One region of the Methylophaga nitratireducenticrescens genome, then DNA from elsewhere that is predicted to be linked to it. Evidence: riboswitches for the same ligand, from Rfam matches in the RefSeq annotation. Region 1 holds a riboswitch; each other region holds the start of a gene.
The links. Region 1 has a riboswitch for cyclic di-GMP ahead of Q7A_RS15510 (VPLPA-CTERM sorting domain-containing protein). Riboswitches for the same ligand answer to the same signal wherever they lie in the genome.
Positions count from the first base shown of each region.

Region 1 (7,657 bases):
GTGTTGTTCGCTCCATGGGCCTCGCGCGTGAGCGCATCCGCGAATCAACCATTACATTTAATAAAACTAAAAATTTAAGGTAGTAGTCATGACCGAATATGTAGTTCCACTTGATAAGTTGTGCATGAATGATGTCGGCAGAGTTGGTGGGAAAAATGCTTCTTTAGGTGAAATGTTGCAGAATTTAGCACCATTGGGTGTCGCTGTTCCAAGCGGTTTTGCGACCACGGCAGATGCTTACAGAGAATTTTTAAAGCATGACGGACTACAAGACCAGATAAACGAATTATTACGTGAACTGAATGTTGACGATGTCGTTGCACTTCAAAAAGCGGGTAAAACCATCCGTGAATGGATCATGACCATTCCTTATCCAGAAAAAATGGAAGCCGCAATTGATGAGGCTTATGAAAAGCTAGTAGAAGAATACGGTACTTCGACCAGCTGGGCTGTTCGTTCATCTGCAACTGCCGAAGACTTACCCGATGCATCTTTTGCCGGACAACAGGAAACCTTTCTGAATGTTGCCGGTTTAGACCATATCAAGTTTGCCATCAGAGAAGTTTTTGCTTCGCTGTTTAACGATCGGGCGATTGCCTATCGCGATCACCAAGGATTTGAACACAGCGAAGTTGCTTTGTCTGCCGGTATCCAGAAGATGGTCCGTTCTGATATTGCTTCTGCCGGTGTAGCTTTCACTCTGGATACTGAAAGCGGTTTTCGGGATGTAGTCTTTATCACTGGCAGCTACGGTCTTGGCGAGATGGTGGTACAAGGCGCGGTTAATCCCGATGAATTTTATGTGCATAAAACCACATTAACCGCTGATCGGCCTGCGGTATTACGCAGAACTCTGGGCCAGAAAGCGCTTAAAATGATTTACTCAGGTGATGCAAAATCACCGGTTAAAACCGTTGATGTCGATCCCCAAGAACGATTGCATTTTTGTCTGAATGATGAAGAAATAGAATCATTGGCCCGCATGGCGATGATTATTGAAAAGCATTACCAAAGACCAATGGATATCGAATGGGCAAAAGATGGTAATGATGGCCAGATCTACATTGTTCAGGCTCGGCCGGAAACGGTAGAAAGCCGTAGCGTAAATGTGACTGAGCAATTTATTTTAAAAGATAAAGGTGAATTGTTGGCCCGCGGTCGTGCCATCGGTAGAAAAATTGGCAGTGGCCGGGTTCGGATTCTGAACAGCCTCGATCAAATGGATCAATTTGAAGCGGGCGATGTATTACTAACAGATATGACGGATCCTGATTGGGAACCGATTATGAAAAAAGCGGCGGCGATTATTACTAATCGTGGTGGTCGCACCTGTCATGCCGCTATCATTGCACGTGAATTAGGCATTCCGGCTGTTGTCGGCTGTGGCGATGCCACTGAAAAAGTCGCTGAAGGCATTTCGGCAACAGTTTCCTGTGCCAAGGGTGATGAAGGTTATATCTATCAGGGCCTGCTTGAATTTGAACATCGCGTTCAGTCTTTGGATCAAATGCCTGAGTTACCAGTCAAAATTATGATGAATGTAGGTAATCCTGACCGTGCATTCAGCTTTTCACAACTCCCTAATGACGGTGTTGGTCTGGCTCGGCTTGAATTTATTATCAATAATATGATCGGTATTCATCCTAAAGCGCTAATGGCAGCAGATAAAATGGATGCCGAAGTGCAACAGGTTATCCGCGAAAAAACCACTGCTTATGGTGATCCGGTAGAGTTTTATATCAGCCGTATTACTGAAGGTGTATCGACTATTGCTGCGGCGTTTTATCCGTCCAAAGTGATTGTGCGTATGTCCGATTTTAAATCGAATGAATACGGCAACCTTGTTGGTGGCGCTGAATTTGAACCACATGAAGAAAATCCGATGATTGGTTTCCGTGGTGCAGCACGCTACAGCTCTCCGGAATTTGAAGCCTGCTTTGAATTGGAATGTGAAGCAATCAAGCGTGTCCGTGATGTCATGGGTTTAACCAACGTTGAAGTGATGATTCCTTTTGTCCGCACCTTGAGTGAAGCTGAAGCCGTTATCAACATTCTGAAAAAGAATGGTCTGGAACGCGGCAAAAATGGCCTGCGTTTGATTATGATGTGTGAATTACCTTCCAATGCAGTACTGGCAGATCAGTTTCTGGAATTCTTTGATGGCTTTTCAATCGGATCTAACGATATGACTCAGCTGACATTGGGTCTGGACCGGGATTCCGCACAAATTGCCGCAGCATTTGATGAACGTGACCCGGCGGTATTGGCGATGCTGGAAATGGCGATTAACGCCTGTCATAAAGCGGATAAATATATCGGTATCTGTGGACAGGGTCCTTCTGATCATCCTGATTTAGCAGCATGGCTGCTTGAGCGTGGAATCAGCAGTATTTCATTAAATCCGGATACGGTTGTCAGTACCTGGCAGGCATTAGCTAAACAGTAAAAATATTGCTTACATTTATGCCAACCAAAATGAGTCCTACGGGGCTCATTTTTTTGGGCTGTGATTAAAAATGCTTTTAATTCACTCCAGCACTAAATTCACCGTAGCCTGCTTATGAACCACCCCGTTGATAAGGATTTCAATGGTGTGTTGGCCACCGTAATATTGTCGGGTAGTCAGTTGTAAAAATCCATGTAACTTCTTCAGATAAACACTCTCCCTAGCCAATAATGTAATGTTTTTCCATTTATACACTTTAGCGGTAGTCTTGCCGTTGCTTTTGACATGCCAGACACGATAATCCACCACCAGTTGTTGAGCCTGACTGGTTTTAGAATGGATGAAGGTCTGCATCTCCAACTTTTGTCCTAACCTCACATGTTGATCAGTTACATTAAAATCAACATTAACCGCTGGTTTCTCGCTATAGCCTAGTAAAGGGAATACAGCTGGCTCACCGGCCTTAATCAGACTGCGAAGCCCGTGACGGATAATCCAGCGGCGTTGTGGTGTGGAATTTTCCAGCCACTCACGACATAGATCTATCACCCGATGAGGATGGTCTTTACTAATGTCATTTAAATTATTGGCAACCGATTTTTGGACATATTTACTTTTGTCATCTCTGAGCTGACTCAGTATTTCAAATACGGGCTGGGGGTCATGTTTAAATGCATTTAAATGCCCTCCCCAAGGTAATCTTGGCCGCATTCCCTCTGATGCCAATCGCCGGACATGTTCATTATCATCCTCACACCACCGCATCAATTCTTTGAAGGTCAGCTCAAAATGCTGTTGTATGTACGGTCTGATAGCAAATTCTGCAGTAAACAATGGTGTCAAATGCTTTAATACGTCCAGCGCAGCGGTTGGCTGTTGCAGTCCTTGTTTTCCGGCATAATCAATTAATGGCCAAGCCATAAAACTATGCCAACCTTTACCGGGCTCCTGATTGGGCCAGTGCTCTGCAACCTGCTTTAACCATTTGGCGTTCACTGAGAAATCATCAACCAGTAGCACGGCCAAAACGTCACTAATATGGTTTACACGGGTTTTAAGTGACATGGGTTCCAACTGAAACATTGCCATAGTCCTGAACTTATCGTCAGGAAAATCCGGTTTATATTGTTTGATTAATCCTGCCAATGCCTCGATAGAATTGGCATTTATATAATCTTTTAATAAAGCTGGGGGGGATTCAGCTAACGGATCAGACTTTGCCATTTGAATTCACTCTCTTTTTTTCAGACATAAAAAAACCGTGGCTCGAAAGCCACGGTTTTTATTTTACGGTATTACGGGAGAATTAAGCTTGCTGAGCTTTTGCTTTTCTACGTACAGCCATAAAGCCCATCAAACCAGAACCAAATAACCATACTGCTGCTGGTAAAGGGACTTCGCTGATCGGCGGGCAATATACACCACTAACGTCTAGTTTAGACCAGTAAACATCCTCTGAACTATCGGTGAAAAGCGCTTTTAGTGACAAGCCGTCAATAATTTCATCAAACAGACTGGAGCTTAATGAAAATACATCATAACCGCCATCAAGCCAGCCAATATGTTCAAAGCCAGTGCCATACCAAGTATCGGTATAAGCGAAAATTTTATCCCAACCGAAAATAAAAAAGTTATCAGCATTTGATTTTACAGTCAAAGTTGCTGATTCAATTGTCAAATCAGCAACATCAATGCTGTCGAAACTCCAGAAAGCATATTTACCGTTATTTTCAATATCATCAGTTGTCAATGTTGTTGAAAAAGGCTGGCTGTTATCACATAACTGACCATTATCACAATAATGTGGCTTGGGATGATAAAAAGTGGCTGATGCAGTTGAAGAAAAGCCAAACATCAAAAGTGTCACAGCAAAGATTGGCGTTAATAATTTCATTTACATTTCCTTCCTGAAAATGCAACCCGGCTATCTTCTATAAGACCCGTGGCTTTCCGTCGCTTGGTTCGCACCAAGGTTGGCACTCAATTAATTGGTATTGTTCCGATTCATTTCTGGAGCAATGTTGCCTATCTTATAGGAAAAAATTGCTAAAACTATTGTACCTTGGTACTAAATAAGGAACTTTTTGTAAATTTGATTTTCAAGTACTTTCTAAACCACTAAAAACCAGGCCATCATTTTTGAAATAATGCGATCGATTCAACATGACTGGTATGGGGAAACATATCCATGATGCCGGTCTGAACAAGCGTATATCCATATTGATTTACTAGCTCACCGGCATCACGTGCCAGAGTGGCGGGGTTACAGGAAACGTAAACAATAGTTTCTGCACCCAATTCAGCAATCTGACCCAGCACCTCAAAGGCACCGCTTCTGGGAGGATCCAGTAAGACTTTTGTGAATCCTTCCAGTGCCCATGGATAATCTTTTAATCGGGTTATCGTTAGATCAGCCATTTCAAATACAGCGTTGTCCAAACCATTCATTGCGGCATTGCGCTGTGCATGTGCCACAAGAGATTTGTCCCCTTCTACCCCTATGACACTACTGACACGTTTTGCCAGTGGCAGCGTAAAGTTACCCAAACCACAAAACAAATCCAGTACCCGATCACTTTCTTGCAAATCAAGCAATTCAATCGCCTTGGCAATCATTTTATGGTTGATACCGGCGTTGACCTGGGTAAAATCGCCCGGGGCAAATTCCAGTCTGAGACCTTCTTCAGGCGCATAATGCAGTTGTGGTGCTTCTGGCCATAACGGGCTAACAGTATCCGGCCCGCCCGGTTGCTGATAAATCCACAAATCATGTTGCTGACCATAGTTGATCAATTTTTGCTTATCCATTTCACACAACGGATCCATATTCCGGAAAACCAGAGCTGTGTTGGCATCATCCATCGCCACTTCTATTTGTGCGATTCGGTTATAGGCTTCGAGGCTGGCGATCATTTCCCCCAGCTCTTCCAGGCGTAATCCAACACGTGGATCCAGTACTTCACATTGCGTTAGCTCAGCCAGGTAAGGCGAACCTTTTTCTCTAAAGCCGACCAGCACTTTTTCTTTTTTGGTCACATAACGGACACCTAAGCGTGCTTTACGTCGATAACCCCATAAAGGACCGGTTAACGGTGCTAACCAATTCTCTGGAGTAAGTTGTCCAAAGTGCGAAAGTTGTTCCTTTAAGGTGTCTTGTTTCAGGCTTAACTGAGCGTCTGGTGCCATATGCATCAAACTGCAGCCGCCACACACACCAAAATGTTGGCATTTCGCATCAACGCGATCAGTTGAGGCAGACTCAACCGAGATTACTTTGGCCTCATCATATTTTTTATGCAGCCGGGTATACTTGAATGACACATTTTCACTCGCCAAAGCACCGTCGACAAAGACGGTTTTACCTTCTATACGGGCAATGCCACGACCATCATGAGAAAGACTCTCTATAGTTGCCTGAACAGCTTCTGCAGGGAGCCGTTTTCTGTGATTACGTCGTGCCATTTGTTAAACCTTTAAACGAAAATTACATAAAAAAAGTCCGATCATGCTTTTGCATAACCGGACTTAAACTTGATCGAAATTTTATTTTTGTTGCCAGCTACCGCCTTGCTGATACCACCAGCCTTTGGCTGCATTGCTTATCCAGCGTCTGGCAAAGGTTTCCTGGATATCAGATTCCCATTCAGGGTGACCGTTAGCACGGGCTATTTCAGCGTATAAGGCTTTTCGATCCTGATTCTCTTCTGCGATCAAAGTATTTACCGTATTACGATCTTTTAATGGCACCGCAGAGGCATCACGCAAGGTAATCAGACCATTGTTAGTTAACCCCACCGCCCCAGTTTGATAAAAAGGATGCAGTTTGTCATGGCGCTGTTTCATTTTTGCCTGTAAGGCATTAATTGCCGGTGAATTAATATTCAAATTGGCTTCCGCCTGCGCCGGTGAGACCAACCAGTTCAATACCTGCATTGCAAGCGGCATATTCTGTTTTAAAGCACTACTACTGTCTTCCGATTCTGTCGGTTGCAACTGGTTCGGGTTTTCGCGTCCCCAAACATCCTCAATAATTCGGTCTGCAGCTTTTTCAGCAGCCGCTGCCGGAAAATAGATATTAATTGTCACGCAGGAAATCAGCATTAACCCTGCGGTACTGCCCATTAACCATTTTAATAAACCCATTCGATTTTCCTTTATTGAATAACTGGTCCGTCGCTTTGACTGACCGCTTTTAATCTGGCGATTAATTCTGGCCAATCCACCTCACGGTTATAGCCAATCACATTAATCCATGGTGGCAGGCCGCCACCTTTAACAATATAGTACCCTTGCTCTGCAGGTTCTATACCATCCATCTGACAGACAGAATTCATCAAACGACAACTTAGACCAATTTTGCTATAGGAAAAATCTTCAAACAGGCCCATAAACCCACGCGATAAAATGGCGGCCGGACCACCACCAATCTGCGAAAGATTATTGACGGCACGCTGACTTATTCGCCGCCGACCTGGCTCCTCTTCTGGCGTCTCAAATAAGGCATCAAACTGCACCGGTTGCCAGTTCGATAAGCGTAAATTATGGATACGACCATTTAATTTACCGCTTATAGTACCAAAATCGAAAGTATTGGTAAGTGTCTGTAGATCAAGACGGTTAATATCGATATTGGCATATAACTGTGGCAGGCTTCCAAATGGCTGCTGTAAACGGAGGTCTTTAATCACCGTAGAGCTATCAAATAATTTCAGTAACAACGCACCATCAACAATGATTTCTTCATCTGCATAACTGACTTTGGGAATCATGCCGGACAATTTACCCTGAAGCGTTGGCCAGCCCAGTAAAGGACTTAATTGATCCATCGAAATCGGGCTTAGTACCCCCTCAAACTGCCAACTTCTTCCCTGAGCCTCATCCAAACTTAATTGAAAGTCATTCAGAGATAATTCACCATCCAGTATCGGCAATGACAGATTGGAAAAATAAATCTGATTCTGGCTCGCTTCTGCCTGCAAGGTCGAGCCACCCAATGGCAAGGATAAAATTGAAGCCGAGCTCCAGCGTAAATCAATCGGTATCACTGTCGCCTGATTAGTCCAGCCGAGTTTTCCTTCGAGGTTTTCAATAGCAAATCGTCCAGCATCATCGACTATCGTGACCGACTGTAAATTCATTTGAAACTGATATTGCTCTGGCTGCCATTGCAAACTGGCGGTTAACTCTCCACGGGTTTGTAAATGACTCAGG
Region 1 is NC_017857.3:1,387,302-1,394,958, reverse strand. Features, by position in the region: gene Q7A_RS06775 (pyruvate, water dikinase regulatory protein) at 1-83, shown strand, start outside; gene ppsA (phosphoenolpyruvate synthase) at 89-2,446, shown strand; gene Q7A_RS06765 (DNA alkylation repair protein) at 2,528-3,670, opposite strand; gene Q7A_RS15510 (VPLPA-CTERM sorting domain-containing protein) at 3,753-4,340, opposite strand; cyclic di-GMP riboswitch class I at 4,358-4,434, opposite strand; gene rlmD (23S rRNA (uracil(1939)-C(5))-methyltransferase RlmD) at 4,580-5,908, opposite strand; gene Q7A_RS06750 (YdbL family protein) at 5,990-6,589, opposite strand; gene Q7A_RS06745 (translocation/assembly module TamB domain-containing protein) at 6,601-7,657, opposite strand, start outside.

Region 2 (7,657 bases), 540 kb from region 1:
GCTCGGAAGCACTTGAAGCAAGCTTTCCCCCAACTGGTTAGCTATACCCGCATGTTGAAACTGCTGCAAAGTGTGCTGGTTCCCCTGTGTGCCTTTATGACACAACGTTACGGCAAACCAACCGGCATCGCCTTTGTTGATTCAACCAAACTGGCGGTATGCCACAACATTCGCATTCCTCGAAACCGTGTCTTTAGCGGTGTTGCAGAGCGAGGCAAGGGCACCATGGGCTGGTTTTATGGCTTTAAGCTACACCTGTTAGTGAACGAACAAGGTGAAATACTTTCAGTAAAAATCACAACGGCCAATATTGATGACCGCAAGCCCATACCGGACATGGTCAAACAGCTATGGGGCACCTTGTATGGCGATAAAGGTTATCTGTCTCAAACACTTAAAGAGTCATTAGCCGAACAAGGCATTAAGCTGGTCACCGGCATTCGCAAGAATATGAAACCGCAACTGATGACGTTATGGGACCGGTTGATGTTGAGAAAACGCTATGTGATTGAAACAATATTTGACCAATTGAAGAATATTTCTCAAATCGAACACTCACGGCACCGCAGCCCTGTCAGCTTTATGGTCCACCTCATGGCTGGATTGGTGGCTTATACCTTCCAACCCAAGAAGCCTTCTATCAAGTTGAACAGGAATGAAAAGGGCGCGCTTATGCAGATCTGAGGTTAATCTATTAATGTTTTCCCATCTGAGCTCGACAATTTCGCCACGTCGCATTGCTGTTTCAATTGCGAATGAAATAATGGCTGAGAGTTCACCACCATATTCTTTAGCAGCTAATAATAGTCGTTCCTCTTCATTCCCTTCTAAACGCCTCTCTCTGCCTCGTTTGGGTTGAGGGGGTACTGTGATCATGTCAATTGGATTTCCATGGGGGAGATAGATGCCCCACTCCTTGGATGCAACCACAAGAATACGTCTAATACACAGTAGATCTTTTCTGACGGTTTCAGGTTTCACCTTTTTCAATCGTGTATCACGATAGTCAGCCAAGATTTCCGGGGTCAATTGAATAGCCATATAGTCACCAATATGACTACATATGCCTCGGATCATGGAATCCATTTTTATGGATGATTTTTTGGAAGGTAAGACTTCGGAACTGTAGCGATCTGCTATCTGTTGGAATGTCGTGCTCTCAGCACGTGAGCTTGAAATAAAAACCTTGTTGTCCATTTGGACTTCAACTTGAGTTGCCCATCTTTGAACATTTGCTTTATTTCTGAACGTCTTAGTTTGTACTGGATAACCTTTTTTGCGGATCTTCGCTTGCCACTGTCCATCGCCGCGTTTGGTATAAGTCGCCATAATTTATAATCATCCTTTATCATGCGCATATCACATAAGCAGTCCCAAAAGTGTCCCAAATGCATAAAACATGGGTTACACTTTTACATGACAATAATCTAAGTGATTGAATAAATAAAGGATTATGGTGTCCCTGACAGGAGTCGAACCTGTGGCCTTCCCCTTAGGAGGGGGACGCTCTATCCATCTGAGCTACAGGGACATCGGCCGTAATTATAACAGGGGCACTTCCAGTATAAACCTTCGATTTGGCTTTAACGTTTTGGTCAGAGATTTATAGCGATGTTCCGGTGGCAGCAATATGGCAGATGAATATCCAATAAACTCGAAACCCGACCCTTCCTAAATGCAAACTGAAACCTGACAGAACCATCCTTTGCGCATAGCGGATTGCCGTAAGATCAGACCTTTGCCTCTCTGAAGCTGACAAGGCGATGCTTTTCCTCGTCCCACAGAGCCAGACGCACAGAGGCGAAGCTCTGCCATAGGGTGATGTGACCTACTTCACGCAGTTCGGGATAATCGCGCAGGACTTCGGGCAGACGGTAGAAGGGAATGCGACTGCTGAGGTGATGGATATGGTGAATCCCGATGTTGGCAGTGAACCAGCGCAGAATGCGAGGCAAATCGTAGTGCGAACTGCCATGCAGCGCGGCCTCTTGTAGAGTCCAGTTGGATTCGTGCTCCCAGTAAGTGTCTTCGAATTGGTGCTGAACATAGAAAAGCCAGACGCCTATTGTTGCTGCCAGCAGCGTGATTGGCAACTGCACAAGGAGGAAGGGGCCAATACCCACCAGCCACATCATCGCGGCAACAACGACCAGAATTGCCACATTAGTCATCATAGTGCTCAGCCATGGCATCCATCCTGCGCGCATGAACCCTACTGGCAATCGATTGTCGAGCAGAAATAGGTAGGCTGGGCCAAGAGCGAACAGGACCAATGGATGACGGTAGAATCGGTAACGTTGTCTCTTGTTGCGAGGCAAAGCTCGAAATTCCTCAACGGTCAGGGTATCGATGCCGCCGATACGCGGGCGATCGAGATTACCAGAGTGCGCATGATGATGTCTGTGAGTGTGGCGCCAGAAGTCGAAGGGCGTCAGGTTCAATACACCGATTACTCGTCCAACCCATTCATTGGCCCCTTTTGAAGAAAAAAAGGCACCATGGCTGCAGTCATGTTTGATCATGAACAACCGCACAAGAAAGCCTGCGGCAGGAATGGTGATCAGAAGACCAAGCCAGTGTCCGGCACTCAGTGCCGCCCAGGATAGGGTCCAGAGAAGCGCAAAAGGGACCAATGTAACCAGCAGTTCAATAATACTGCGGGCGATACGTGATGTGCGGTAATCTTTCAGGGCCCGCATAATGGTGCGCGGTTCGCTGGAGATGTCGTTGTTTTGCATTGTGGATTTAATTGGCAGGCTCCTGTCTCGTCCGGCTTAACATACCGGGTGCTGCGGCCTCGTTGTGGTGCTTGCTTTGACGTACGAGTCATGACTTAGCATGCTCCTATTCATGGTGAAGTGTCTGTGCGCTTTCGCACACTGACAATGTAATTTATGTTCAATTTCTTATAAATCCTGGCTCATTTCTCTATTTATATCTGCTATGCCTTGGTGCGAAGTTAAATTATGGCTTCATTGTTAAATATGGATAGTTCTAACTGTCTGTTTAGAGCAGGAACTGATAAGGTCTTTAGCTAAGTTGAATCATCTGAAAGTGGATTTCACTTTCCGTAATAGGCACTCGTCATATTTGATTGAAAGTCAGGGTTCCTTAATTAACAGTTTGAAAAGGTTAGGCAATGGCAGATACACGCAAATATTCATCAATAGTGGTAGACGGTACTGGCAAATCTCCTGCCAGAGCGATGTTACGTGCCGTTGGTTTCAATGATGCGGACTTCCAAAAACCACAGATTGGTATCGCCTCCACCTGGAGCATGGTCACGCCCTGCAATATGCATATTAATCAACTGGCTGACTTTGCCTGCCAGGGAGCCGATGAAGCAGGCGGTAAAGGGGTTATATTCAACACCATTACCATTTCTGATGGCATTGCAAATGGCACTATTGGCATGAAATATTCACTGGTATCCCGTGAAGTCATTGCTGATTCGATCGAGGCCGTCGCTGGCTGTCAGGGATTTGATGGACTGATCGCCATTGGCGGTTGCGATAAAAACATGCCTGGCTGTCTGATTGGCCTTGCCCGCCTCAATCGACCAGCAGTATTTATCTATGGTGGTACGATTCAACCTGGTGCAGGTCATACCGACATTGTTTCTGTATTTGAGGCAGTTGGACAGCATGCCCGGGGAGATATGACGTCTGCTGAATTGCAGCAAGTTGAAAAAACGGCCATTCCCGGTGCCGGATCGTGTGGTGGCATGTACACAGCCAACACCATGGCTTCAGCAATTGAAGCATTGGGTATGAGTCTGCCAAACAGTTCGGCACAAGAAGCAGTGTCTCTCTCCAAAACAGAGGATTGCCGCAGAGCAGGCGCTGCAGTGATGTATATGCTCGAACACGACATTAAACCCACCGATATCATGACCCGGCAGGCTTTTGAAAATGCAATTACCACCCTCATTGCGCTGGGAGGTTCGACAAATGCGGTTTTACATATGTTGGCGATGGCCCATGCGGTGGATGTTGAACTCACATTAGATGATTTCGCCCGAATCGGCCGTCAAGTCCCTGTGCTGGCTGACCTGCGTCCCAGCGGCAAATACATGATGTCGGAACTGATTGCTATCGGGGGTATTCAGCCATTGATGAAAGATCTGTTGGATCGTGGCTTGTTACATGGCGATTGCCTGACCGTAACAGGTAAAACCCTGGCGGAAAATCTGGCCGATGTAGCGCCCTATCCTGCCGATCAGGATATTATTCGTCCATTTGACCAGCCCATCAAAAAAGACAGCCATCTGGTCATTCTTAAAGGTAATTTAGCCCCAGAAGGCGCTGTCGCTAAAATCACCGGCAAGGAAGGGTTACGTTTTACCGGTAAAGCCCGGGTGTTCCATTCTGAAGAAGAGGCACAGCAGGACATTTTGAATGGCACTGTGGTGAAAGGTGATGTCATCGTTATCCGTTATGAGGGTCCAAAAGGCGGCCCCGGTATGCGGGAAATGCTTAGTCCTACTTCAGCAGTTATCGGCAAAGGTCTTGGTAACGAAGTTGCGTTAATAACCGATGGTCGTTTCTCAGGTGGAAGTCATGGTTTTGTGGTTGGACACATAACCCCTGAAGCTTTTGATGGCGGCCCGATTGCACTGATTGAAAACGGTGATCAAATTACCATTGATGCGGAAACGGCTGAAATCACCCTTCACCTGAGCGACAGCGATATCGATAAAAGACGCATGGCATGGAAACCTATCCCTCCCCGCTATACGCGCGGGCTTTTAGCGAAATATGCCCATACTGTCTCCTCAGCTTCTGAAGGCGCCGTCACAGACAAAAACTTATGAACAGAAGATCAAGTAAGAAAGATTGTGGAATAGCACAATGCATTTTGTAATAAAAAAGCCGTGATGTTGTTCCACATCACGGCTTTTTACTTAACACGTTAAAAATTATGCGGCTTTATTTTTGGCCCTATAACGAAGCCCAATGAAACCAAATAACGCAGGAGCAAACAAAAATACAGCAGCTGGAATTGGAACAGCAGATGGATTGATGTCTAGCGATACAATAGTATCCGTATTGAATGAAAGCCCTTGCCAGTTTACCCAAATTTCATCTGCAAGCACTGTTATAAGCGACAAATCAAAACCACTCATGTTTGTCGATGGATTGATAGAAACTGAAGTGAAATCAGCAATTAAACCAAATGTGTCGGTGAGTTTAAAACCATTGAAGCCTGAAGAGTTCCAATATGATGATGATGAAAAATCGATAAGTAGATTCGTATCAGAGATGTCTAATGTAGCCATATTATCTGCTACATTATTGACCTCAATGCCAGCACCAACTACGACATCGCCATTGTCAGCATTAGAATAAGGAGAAGACATCGTTGGGAAGTAGTATTGATAAGTAAGGGTCTGGCCCGTTAAAAAAGCAGAATGTGCGTTAAATGACATCAGAAGTAACAAGGGGAGCAAGAGTAATTTTTTCATCGCGTTTTTCCTTTCTAATCATGCAGCCCAGCCCTGTTAAGTTCAACAGCTGAAGCTTTCCGTCCCAGGCTCACGCTAGGTTTGGCAAATTATAAAAAAAGAGTGATCAAATCACAGTTTTTTTATACATGATCGTTAGGGAATGCAATACTGTACTTTGGTACAAATTTGTTTTTTTCTTTCAAACGCCTTCCCAAACAAACACGACCTGCCTAAGGAAAATACTGACACATCCCGAGAAATATCCGCTATTGTTAATAGGGCCCGATGTCTTATCATTTTTAACTGCAGCAAATAGTTTTTCTCTTTTAAGGAATTATGATCATGTGGACTAAACCAGAATATTCAGATATGCGTTTCGGCTTTGAAGTAACAATGTACATTTGTAACCGTTAAGCCAAAAAACCTGAATCTAGAAAGCTTCTTTAAGGTAATATTGATCAGATAAGAAAGCTTGACTGATTTAGCAAAACGATCAAACTCCAGTGAATTCGTATCACTGGAGTTTTTTTATGTATATACAATTATTCCTCGCTATTTGATGCGATTACTTATGTTCATTCAACATATACTGGAGAACCGCTATGTCATCCATTCCACAATGCCGCATTGAAAGAGCGGGTTCTGAAACCGAAACTTTTTTTATCATTCATCAAAATATTGATGGTGAGCAGCAAATGTTAAGTAAGCAGTTTGCCAGTCATCAGCAGGCATTGGACTATATCCTGGTCCAGGGCTGGCAGGTTGAGCGTGAGAGAGCTGAAGATTCGATGATCATTGCTTCCAGATTCTTAAAGCCTTGATTGCAATAGATTGCATTGGCAACTAATTTTCTTCGGCTGTTAATAAACACCTAGACTGCATTTACGGCAGTAGCTTTCAACATATCGATCATGGCTGTTGACGCGCCAATATGTTGAGCAATCTGAATTTCTACATCCGGAAAATTCGGACGAACTGCATCTACATCGTGAGGAATGTCTTCGGTTACATGACGTCCGGAATTTAGAAAATAAGGTAAAACAGTGATTTGACGAGCGCCATCACGCACGCAGTTTTCAATCCCATCCGCAATCAACGTATCGGCAAGTTCCAGAAATGCGGCTTGCACAATATCGTAATGTTCGGCGCATTCCGTTTTTAATTTTTCAGCCAGTGCAATGACTTCATCATTTGAACGCTGGCGTCTGCTGCCATGGGCAATAAGTAATAATGCTTTCATCTATATATAGTCCGGTTTTGAATGTGAATTATGTGTGAATAGTTTTAATGATATTGCCAGAATTAGTTCTCTTTGAGCTTGATTGAGCTCCATTCAAAAGCACTATCCAGTTGCTTTTGAGGAACATCACAAAGTATTCATGACCACTCGAAACGTAAATAGAATGGACAGCTACGAACTCTGTCAGCATAATGCGGAAATAAGAAACGATTGTATTTAAACAAAATAACAGACACGGATTCAAGGATATGACTTCTGTTAATAAAACTGCCAAAGCAGGGATGTGACGGAAGGGCAAGCTTGATGAGGAACGTGTCTTGGCAAACCAATATGGTCGTCCTGACAATTTAAAACCTTATGAATCAGCAAGGAGACTGAGTATTCTTAAGAAGACCAAAGAGGTATTGATCATCGATGATCAATCAACCGGCAGAACTATTTTAGAAAAGATAGTCCAGCAAATTGGTGAAAATATTCACGTCACGGCGTTAAGTAACTCTACTGAGGCACTTCAATGGCTGAGTCAACATGAGGCCGATTTAATTGTAACGGATTATCGTATGCCGGAAATTGATGGCATCGAATTTATTCGTCGTGTGCGCCAGATGCCTGCTTTGCAAAGTGTTCCCATCATGATGATTACTGTCGTCAGCGAAAAAGCCGTGCGTTATGACGCACTGGATGCTGGGGCTACTGCTTTCCTCACCCGCCCCATTGATCAAATTGAATGTCGTACCAGTTGTCGTAATCTTTTACAGATGCACGAGCAACACCTGATCATTGAAGACCGTGCCAATTGGTTGGCACGCCAGGTAGAAATTGCTACTGAGCAGATTATTTTGCGTGAAAAAGAGACCATTATTCGTCTGGCCAAGGCGGGTGAATATCGTGATGAAGGGACCGGAAATCACGTTATTCGAATGGCGAAATACTCCCGTTTTATTGCTGAAGCATTAGGCGTTTTCGATGAA
Region 2 is NC_017857.3:842,686-850,342, reverse strand. Features, by position in the region: gene Q7A_RS04030 (IS982 family transposase) at 1-684, shown strand, start outside; tRNA gene Q7A_RS04020 (tRNA-Arg) at 1,455-1,531, opposite strand; gene Q7A_RS04015 (fatty acid desaturase) at 1,731-2,738, opposite strand; gene ilvD (dihydroxy-acid dehydratase) at 3,140-4,813, shown strand; gene Q7A_RS04005 (hypothetical protein) at 4,919-5,464, opposite strand; cyclic di-GMP riboswitch class I at 5,483-5,560, opposite strand; gene pqqA (pyrroloquinoline quinone precursor peptide PqqA) at 5,789-5,860, shown strand; gene Q7A_RS03995 (PH domain-containing protein) at 6,049-6,267, shown strand; gene Q7A_RS03990 (sirohydrochlorin chelatase) at 6,318-6,686, opposite strand; gene Q7A_RS03985 (HD domain-containing phosphohydrolase) at 7,004-7,657, shown strand, end outside.
Region 2: another riboswitch for cyclic di-GMP. It lies ahead of Q7A_RS04005 (hypothetical protein); the one in region 1 lies ahead of Q7A_RS15510 (VPLPA-CTERM sorting domain-containing protein).

Region 3 (7,657 bases), 1.3 Mb from region 1:
GTGGCCATGAGCTTTGTTGTTTCAGCAATTTTGAACAACTACAACGAACGTGTATATCAGTTAAGTAAAAGCCGACTAACAGAAGTACCAACAGACCAGCTGCATTCGCATGATAAACCGATTGAGCTGAACTCAACCCAGGTAGTTATTTTGGGAATGGGTAAAATCGGTCGAGGGGCCTACCAACGGTTGGAACAAAAATATGGCTTAAAAGTGCTCGGTGTTGATAATGATGAAAATAAAATCAGTCGTTTAACGGATGGTTTCAAGATTGTTGAAGGTGATGCTGTTGACTCCGATTTTTGGGATAAACTGCTAATGAGTGAGCAGATACAGTTAGTGGTGTTGGCTATGCCGCATCATGCCGGAAATGTGTATGCCCTTAAGCAATTAAGGGGCCGTGACTTTAAAGGTCATGTGACGGCCATTGTGGAATATCCTGATGAAGTTGAGCGGCTGAAGGAGTTGGGAGCCGATGAAGTTTTTGAAGTTTATGAAGGAGCGGGATTGTCGCTGGCAGATCAGGCAATGCAGAGGATTGAGATTAGAGATTAACTCGCTGTCCAATTAACCCATTTGCTATTTTCAGCTGGGGTAACAGGCTATAAAAGCAGTCCTGTCATGACTCTCAGCTGTATTTATTTCCAGTTATAACGCTTGGCTTGCTGAAGTTTCTCATAGCCTGCCAGTAATGCATTATGCCGTTCAAACCCGTCCAGACTGAGGCCGGGGCAATGCAGGTTGTGGAACAGTTTTTCGCCTTCGACGATCTGAATGCCGTCATCGACATTTTGCTGACCGTACATTAAAGCCAGGCCTTTGCTGTATTCAGCGTAATCGCGTTCATCATCCCATTTGATTTCCAGCAGTGCCTTCAGGCAACGGTAAAACAAAATGTTTTCTTCGCTGGCCTGATCCAAAGCCAGACACCAATCAATCCAGTCAATCGCTTCTTCATCTTCCAAGGCCAGATAGAGCATGGCTTTGAGTTCGCCAAGACGAAGCTCTGACCATAGCGTACCGGGATCTGCAGCCAGCCCAATAAACGGTGCGACGGGTGTTTGATCGTTATAACCGCCTTCATCCAGGCGATCCAGAATATCCTGCCATTGTTCCGGGTCACCATCCTTAAGGGTCAGGAAATCCTCGCGGAATAATGCGCCTTCATTATTGTTTTCCCACACCAGTTCATCGATCGGATAAATATCCGACATGCCCGGCACCAGAATACGGCAGGCGTAGACATCAAGGTGATTGTAATCGGCAATGTAAATATCAAAACCAAGCTCATGGATTTTGTCTGTCAGGAATTTGAATTCATCAGCTGTGGCGTCATCATAATCCCAGTCAAAGAAATCAAAATCCGGTGTTTCCCGGAAAAAGTCATAAGAAAGATAACCACTGGAATCAATAAAGTGCATTTCCAGATTGGCGGATGAAGCCACTTCATCAAGATCAAATGTGGGTGGGTGGAAAACATCCAGCTGATCCAACCCACGTCCTTGCAGTAATTCAGTAACAGTACGTTCCAATGACACTTCAAAACTCGGATGTGCACCAAATGAGGCAAATACAGAACCATCTTTTGGATTAATCAGTGTGACGGACATCACCGGAAATTGACCGCCCAGAGAGGCATCGGCCACTTTTAAATGATAGCCATGATCACGCAGTTCCTGCAAGGCCTGCTGGATTTTTGGGTAACGGTTTAATACTTCATCTGGTACTTCGGGCAGACAGATACCTTCAGCAATGATTTTGTTTTTCACATAGCGTTCAAAAACTTCAGATAAGCCCTGAACCCGGGCTTCGTTCTGGGTATTACCGGCCGACATGCCATTGCTGACGTAAATATTGCCGATAAGGTTGACTGGAATATAACGAACTTCACCATCTCCAAGGCGCTGATAAGGTACAGCACAGATACCACGTTCGCCATCGCCAGAATTGGTATCAAACAGCATATCCGGCGTCAGTTCATTTTCCGGATCAAAATATTTCCACAGGCTTTCATCCATCAAGCCCTCAGGCATTTCATCGCCATCCATATCAAACCAGCGTTCGTTGGGATAATGCACAAATTCACTATTGCTGTGATGTTCGCCCAGATAGAAGTCGGCAAAGAAATAATTGCCGCTGAGCCGTTCGAAATATTCCCCCAACGCACTGGCAAGACAGGCTTTTTCGCTGCTGCCTTTGCCATTGGTAAACATTAAAGGACAGGTTTTATCGCGGATATGGACTGAATAAACATTGCTGACCGGGTTAAGCCAAGAGGCCTCTTCGATATCAAAACCAAATGATTTTAATTTGGCCTGCATGGTGGCGATACTGGTTTCCAGATCACGGTCCTTGCCCTTGATAAAAGTTTGTTCTGACATTGTATTTGCTCCTGGGAACAGGTCTGGAAAATAAACGTGAAGGAAAGCCTAACAGACAAAATGAATATTGCGAGGTTTATTCGGTTGTGGCAGAAAGATGTTTTTGCCATAAATCTCATCTGTCTGAATTATCTTGAAATTTTTTGTTGTCAACCGGTTTAACCTTGGTTAATAATTTACATGGGCTTAATAGCTAAGCCTAAACGATTTGTGTCTAAATATTTGCCAAACTTAATGTGAGTTAAGGACGGAAAGCTACGGGTCTATTGGATGATAGACGGCTGGGTTGCACAAATTTAGGAGTGTCTAGGATGAAAACAATCTCTTTAATAGCCTGCGCGTTTGCTTTCACGGCAACATCGGCAGTTGCGGAAACTGTACCTGTCGATCTATCAACCTGGAGTACGCCGGATAGCAATGGCAACTGGAATGTTGCTGGCGATAATAACAGTGTGCTTCAAACTATAAATGGTCAGCCGACAGTATTTTTAAATGGTCTCAATCAAACTTCTTATACGTTAGATGGAACCTGGCGAGTCAATACCACTGGCGATGATGACTTTATCGGCTTTGTTTTTGGTTACCAGAATCCTTCTCAGTATTATCTTCTGGATTGGAAACAACGTGCACAGAGCGGTGGTGGCGGAGTTGCACAAGCCGGTTTTCGTATTCTCAAAGTGGATTCTGATACGGCTATTCCAAACATAGAGTTCTGGCCGGCCAACAGTTCGGCTTTCACTCTACTGGATAGTAATTTGGGAACTGATAAAGGTTGGAAAGATAATACAAGCTACTCTTTTCATCTCGATTTTTTTACTACGCCAGGGCAATTCAGTGTGGAAGTGAAACAAGGAGAGCTGACGCTTTGGGATACAGTAGTATTGGATACCAGCTTTACATCCGGACAGTTCGGTTTTTATAACTATTCTCAAGCTCAGGTCCAATATGCCGGTTTTACCCAGAAGCTGGTTGAGCCGCCAAGCGAAGTTCCTCTGCCTGCAGCTGTATGGATGTTTGCACCTGCTTTGATGGGCTTTTTAGGGTTGCGACGTCGTCAGACAAAAGCTTAAAACGTAGCGTAATAAAGGGAGTCATGTATTAAAGCATGACTCCCTATTTATTACGTGTGAAGATCAGAGAACGATCAGTTACAGGCTGTCACTACACTATCAGTGAAATGATGTGACTCCTCGTCAAAAAGTTCTATGTCCTCCACGGATGTTCCGGTAAGTCACAAACACCTATGGTTTCAACGCCTGCACGAGCAACCAGATCATCATTCTCAACCGAGCTTCCGCTGACTCCAATTGCCCCAGACATAAAGCCTTCGTCATCCACAATTGGTACGCCCCCCGGAAAAGTAATCATGCCATCATTCGAGTGCTCGATGCCATATAAAGGCTGACCCGGTTGGGATAATTGGCCGATCTCACCACTGGGCATACCAAAATATACAGCGGTACGCGCTTTTTTGATGGCAATATCAATACTGCCGACCCAGGCATCATCCATACGATAGAATGCTTTAAGCGCGCCACCAGAATCAACTACGGCAATGCACATACGAGTGCCTGTTGATTCAGCTTTTTTGAGTGCACCATCAATCGCTTTTTTTGCCGATTCTGAAGTAACGTGCATGGTTATCTCCTTATTGAATTGTTGGATAGGGAGCGGTTGAAAATTTTTTTCAACAGCAGTTTTTCACAAAAGAAACAGGATCCAGACAGGGATTATGACATACAGCAAAGTGAGTATACGGATATGGCACTTTACAACGTTAAAGCTACACAGAAACAAAAGCATTAACATAAGTCAAATGAAACCATGACGTTTGAAGGGAAGAAAAACTTATCAAACAATCCCCTGTTTTAATACTGAATTATGTTGATAGGAGTATTTGTAATGTCCGGCAGAGACTGTGAAGGGCGTCAGTTTGTTCAGCATGAATGTCGCCAGATATGAGATGACAATGTATGTTGAAATTAGAAAACTACTGAGCGTCTACCACCAGCAATTTTATCTGAAATCTGCGGCTATCGGATTTCGCTAGACTTTGCCGAAGTGTGACAAAAGGGAAACGCAAGAAGGAAATTGTTTACTATTGGCTTTATTTTGCAGATGTTTGATGCAAGCCAGCTATTTTTTGCGTGAACAAAAACAATCACTTGTCTGTACTCTGTGGCGTAAAAAGCGTATGCTGTGCGCCCTTTATCACTGACTGATTTTATGGCTGGAAAACTTTTTATCAGAACCTTTGGCTGCCAGATGAACGAGTACGATTCGAACAAGATGGCCGAGGTACTTGCTGCGTCACATCAATTGGAAACAACCGATATCGCTGAAGAAGCCGATGTGTTGTTGCTCAATACCTGTTCGATCCGTGAAAAAGCCCAGGAAAAAGTTTTTCATCAACTGGGGCGCTGGAAGCGCTGGAAAGATAAAAAACCGCATCTGGTGATTGGCGTTGGCGGTTGTGTGGCCAGTCAGGAAGGTGAGGCGATCCGTAAACGTGCGCCTTATGTAGACCTGATCTTTGGACCTCAAACTTTGCATCGTTTGCCAACCATGTTGGATGACGTCAGAAAAAATCATAAACCGGAAATTGATATCTCGTTTCCAGAAATCGAAAAATTCGATAATTTGCCAGCGCCTAAAGCGGATGGTCCAACAGCATTTGTTTCCATCATGGAGGGTTGCAGCAAGTACTGCACATTCTGCGTTGTACCGTATACCCGTGGTGAAGAAGTCAGCCGTCCAGTGGGTGCAGTGTTGCGTGAGATTCGACAACTGGCCACCCAGGGCGTGCGTGAAGTCAATCTGTTAGGACAAAACGTTAACGCCTATCGCGGCATTATTGAAGATGACGAAACCGCTGATCTGGCGTTATTGATTCACTATGTCGCGGCAATTGAAGGTATTGAGCGAATTCGCTTTACTACCTCGCATCCGGTGGAATTTTCCGATTCATTGATCGAAGCGTTTGCCGAAATCCCGGAATTGGTCAACCACCTGCATTTACCGGTGCAGTCCGGCTCAGATCGAATTCTGACGATGATGAAACGCGGTCATACTGTCGCGCAATATATTGAAAAAATTGAACGGGTGAAAAAAATCCGTCCCAATCTGAGTATGTCGAGCGATTTTATTGTCGGATTTCCGAATGAAACCGAAGAAGATTTCAACGCGACGATGGCGTTGATTAATCAGATAGGTTTTGATCACTCTTTTAGCTTTATATATAGCGCGCGACCTGGCACACCAGCAGCTATGTTTAATGATTCAGTTTCTGATGAAGAGAAGAAACAGCGTCTGCAAATCATGCAGGATCGTTTGCGTGAGCTAGAAAATGCTGTCAGTGAATCGATGCTTGGTACGGTGCAGCGTGTTTTGGTAGAGCGTGCTGCACATCGCGATGCAGGTGAAATAGCCGGCAGAACCGAAAATAACCGGGTGGTGAATTTTCCCGGTGATATGGCGCTGGTGGGCAAGTTTGTCGATGTGCGCGTCACAGAGGCACATACCAACTCCTTGCGAGGAGAACTTCTTGCTGATAGCGTTATCCTCTAACGCCTTTTTGGAATCTAATTTGTGGTCACTCCAGCTGTTACAGTTGACACGATAAGCTTTGAATTAAGTCCTGCGGACAATCCCCGCCTAGCCAATTTATGTGGTCATCTGGATGAACATATCCGGATGATGGAACGTGGATTTGGCGTGGAAATCAATAATCGCGGTGGCAAGTTCCAGATCATCGGTAAGCCGGAGATTCTGGCTGAAGTACAGGATGTGATACACACTCTGTATGCCGACACCGCCCAATCTGTTCTGGAACCGGAACAAGTCCATCTCGCGATTCGCGAATCGGGTGGTACTGAAACCACCGGTTTTGAAGAAGAAAAAGAAGTTACCATCAAAACCAAACGCGGCCTGATTAAGGCGCGTGGTGAAAATCAACAAGCCTATTTGCGCCGTGTAATGACGCATGACATCAACTTTGGTGTGGGACCTGCCGGTACTGGTAAAACTTATCTTGCCGTTGCCTGTGCAGTTGAAGCTCTGGAACGTGATTTTGCCAGACGGATTGTATTAGTCAGGCCTGCAGTTGAAGCCGGTGAACGTCTGGGTTTCCTGCCGGGTGATTTGGCTCAGAAAGTGGACCCGTATTTACGGCCTTTATTTGATGCGCTCTATGAAATGCTAGGTTTTGAACGGGTTGCCAAACTGATTGAACGCAATGTGATCGAAGTGGCACCCCTGGCATATATGCGTGGCCGTACTTTGAACGAATCGTTTATTATTCTGGATGAAGCACAGAACACCACGGTTGAGCAGATGAAAATGTTTCTGACTCGTCTGGGATATAACTCGACAGCGGTGATCACCGGTGATATTACTCAGGTGGATTTGCCGGGTTCAACCCGTTCAGGTCTGCGTCATGCCATTGAAGTCTTAAAAGATATTGAAGGCATTGGCTTTACTTTTTTCCAGGCAAAAGACGTGGTGCGTCATTCGCTGGTGCAGAAAGTTATTCTGGCTTACGAAAAGGCTGAAACAAAGTCGTGAACGTCATTATCGATCTGCAGCAGGCAACTGATGCAGATGTGCCATCTGAACAACAATTTCAACGCTGGGCCAGTGCTGCGCTGGCTGAAGTCAACGAAGACTGTGAATTAACTATTCGCCTGGTGGATGAAACCGAAAGTGCCGAATTGAATAATGATTATCGCGGCAAAAACTATCCGACCAATGTTTTATCTTTTCCCTTTGAGTCACCTGTGCCGTTAGAACCTGTGTTATTAGGCGATCTGGTGCTGTGTGTTCCGGTGGTAGAGCGTGAAGCTGCCGAGCAAGAAAAAACCACTAACGATCATTGGGCACATTTAATTGTGCATGGTTGTTTGCATTTACTTGGCTATGATCATATTGAAGACGATGAGGCAGAATTAATGGAATCGTTGGAAATTAAAATTTTACAAAAGCTTGATATTAACAATCCTTATACAGAGCAGAGGGTTACATCATGAGTGAGGGACGACCGAGTCGCTCAGACAGTCCAGTTTCCTGGGTGCGAAAATTAAGTAATCTGTTCCTGGAACCTAAAGACCAGGAACAGTTGATTGAATTACTACGCAATGCTTCTGAACGGCATATTCTCGATGCCGAAGCCTTGTCGATTGTCGAAGGCGCTTTGAGCGTCTCACAGATGCAAGCTCGCGACATTATGATTCCACGTTCTCAAGTGGTGATGGTTTCCCGAGATGCGCCACCGGAAGAAA
Region 3 is NC_017857.3:77,834-85,490, reverse strand. Features, by position in the region: gene Q7A_RS00385 (cation:proton antiporter family protein) at 1-555, shown strand, start outside; gene ycaO (30S ribosomal protein S12 methylthiotransferase accessory factor YcaO) at 639-2,381, opposite strand; cyclic di-GMP riboswitch class I at 2,596-2,675, shown strand; gene Q7A_RS00375 (thrombospondin) at 2,693-3,451, shown strand; gene Q7A_RS00370 (GlcG/HbpS family heme-binding protein) at 3,585-4,019, opposite strand; gene miaB (tRNA (N6-isopentenyl adenosine(37)-C2)-methylthiotransferase MiaB) at 4,608-5,948, shown strand; gene Q7A_RS00360 (PhoH family protein) at 5,970-6,944, shown strand; gene ybeY (rRNA maturation RNase YbeY) at 6,941-7,405, shown strand; gene Q7A_RS00350 (HlyC/CorC family transporter) at 7,402-7,657, shown strand, end outside.
Region 3: another riboswitch for cyclic di-GMP. It lies ahead of Q7A_RS00375 (thrombospondin); the one in region 1 lies ahead of Q7A_RS15510 (VPLPA-CTERM sorting domain-containing protein).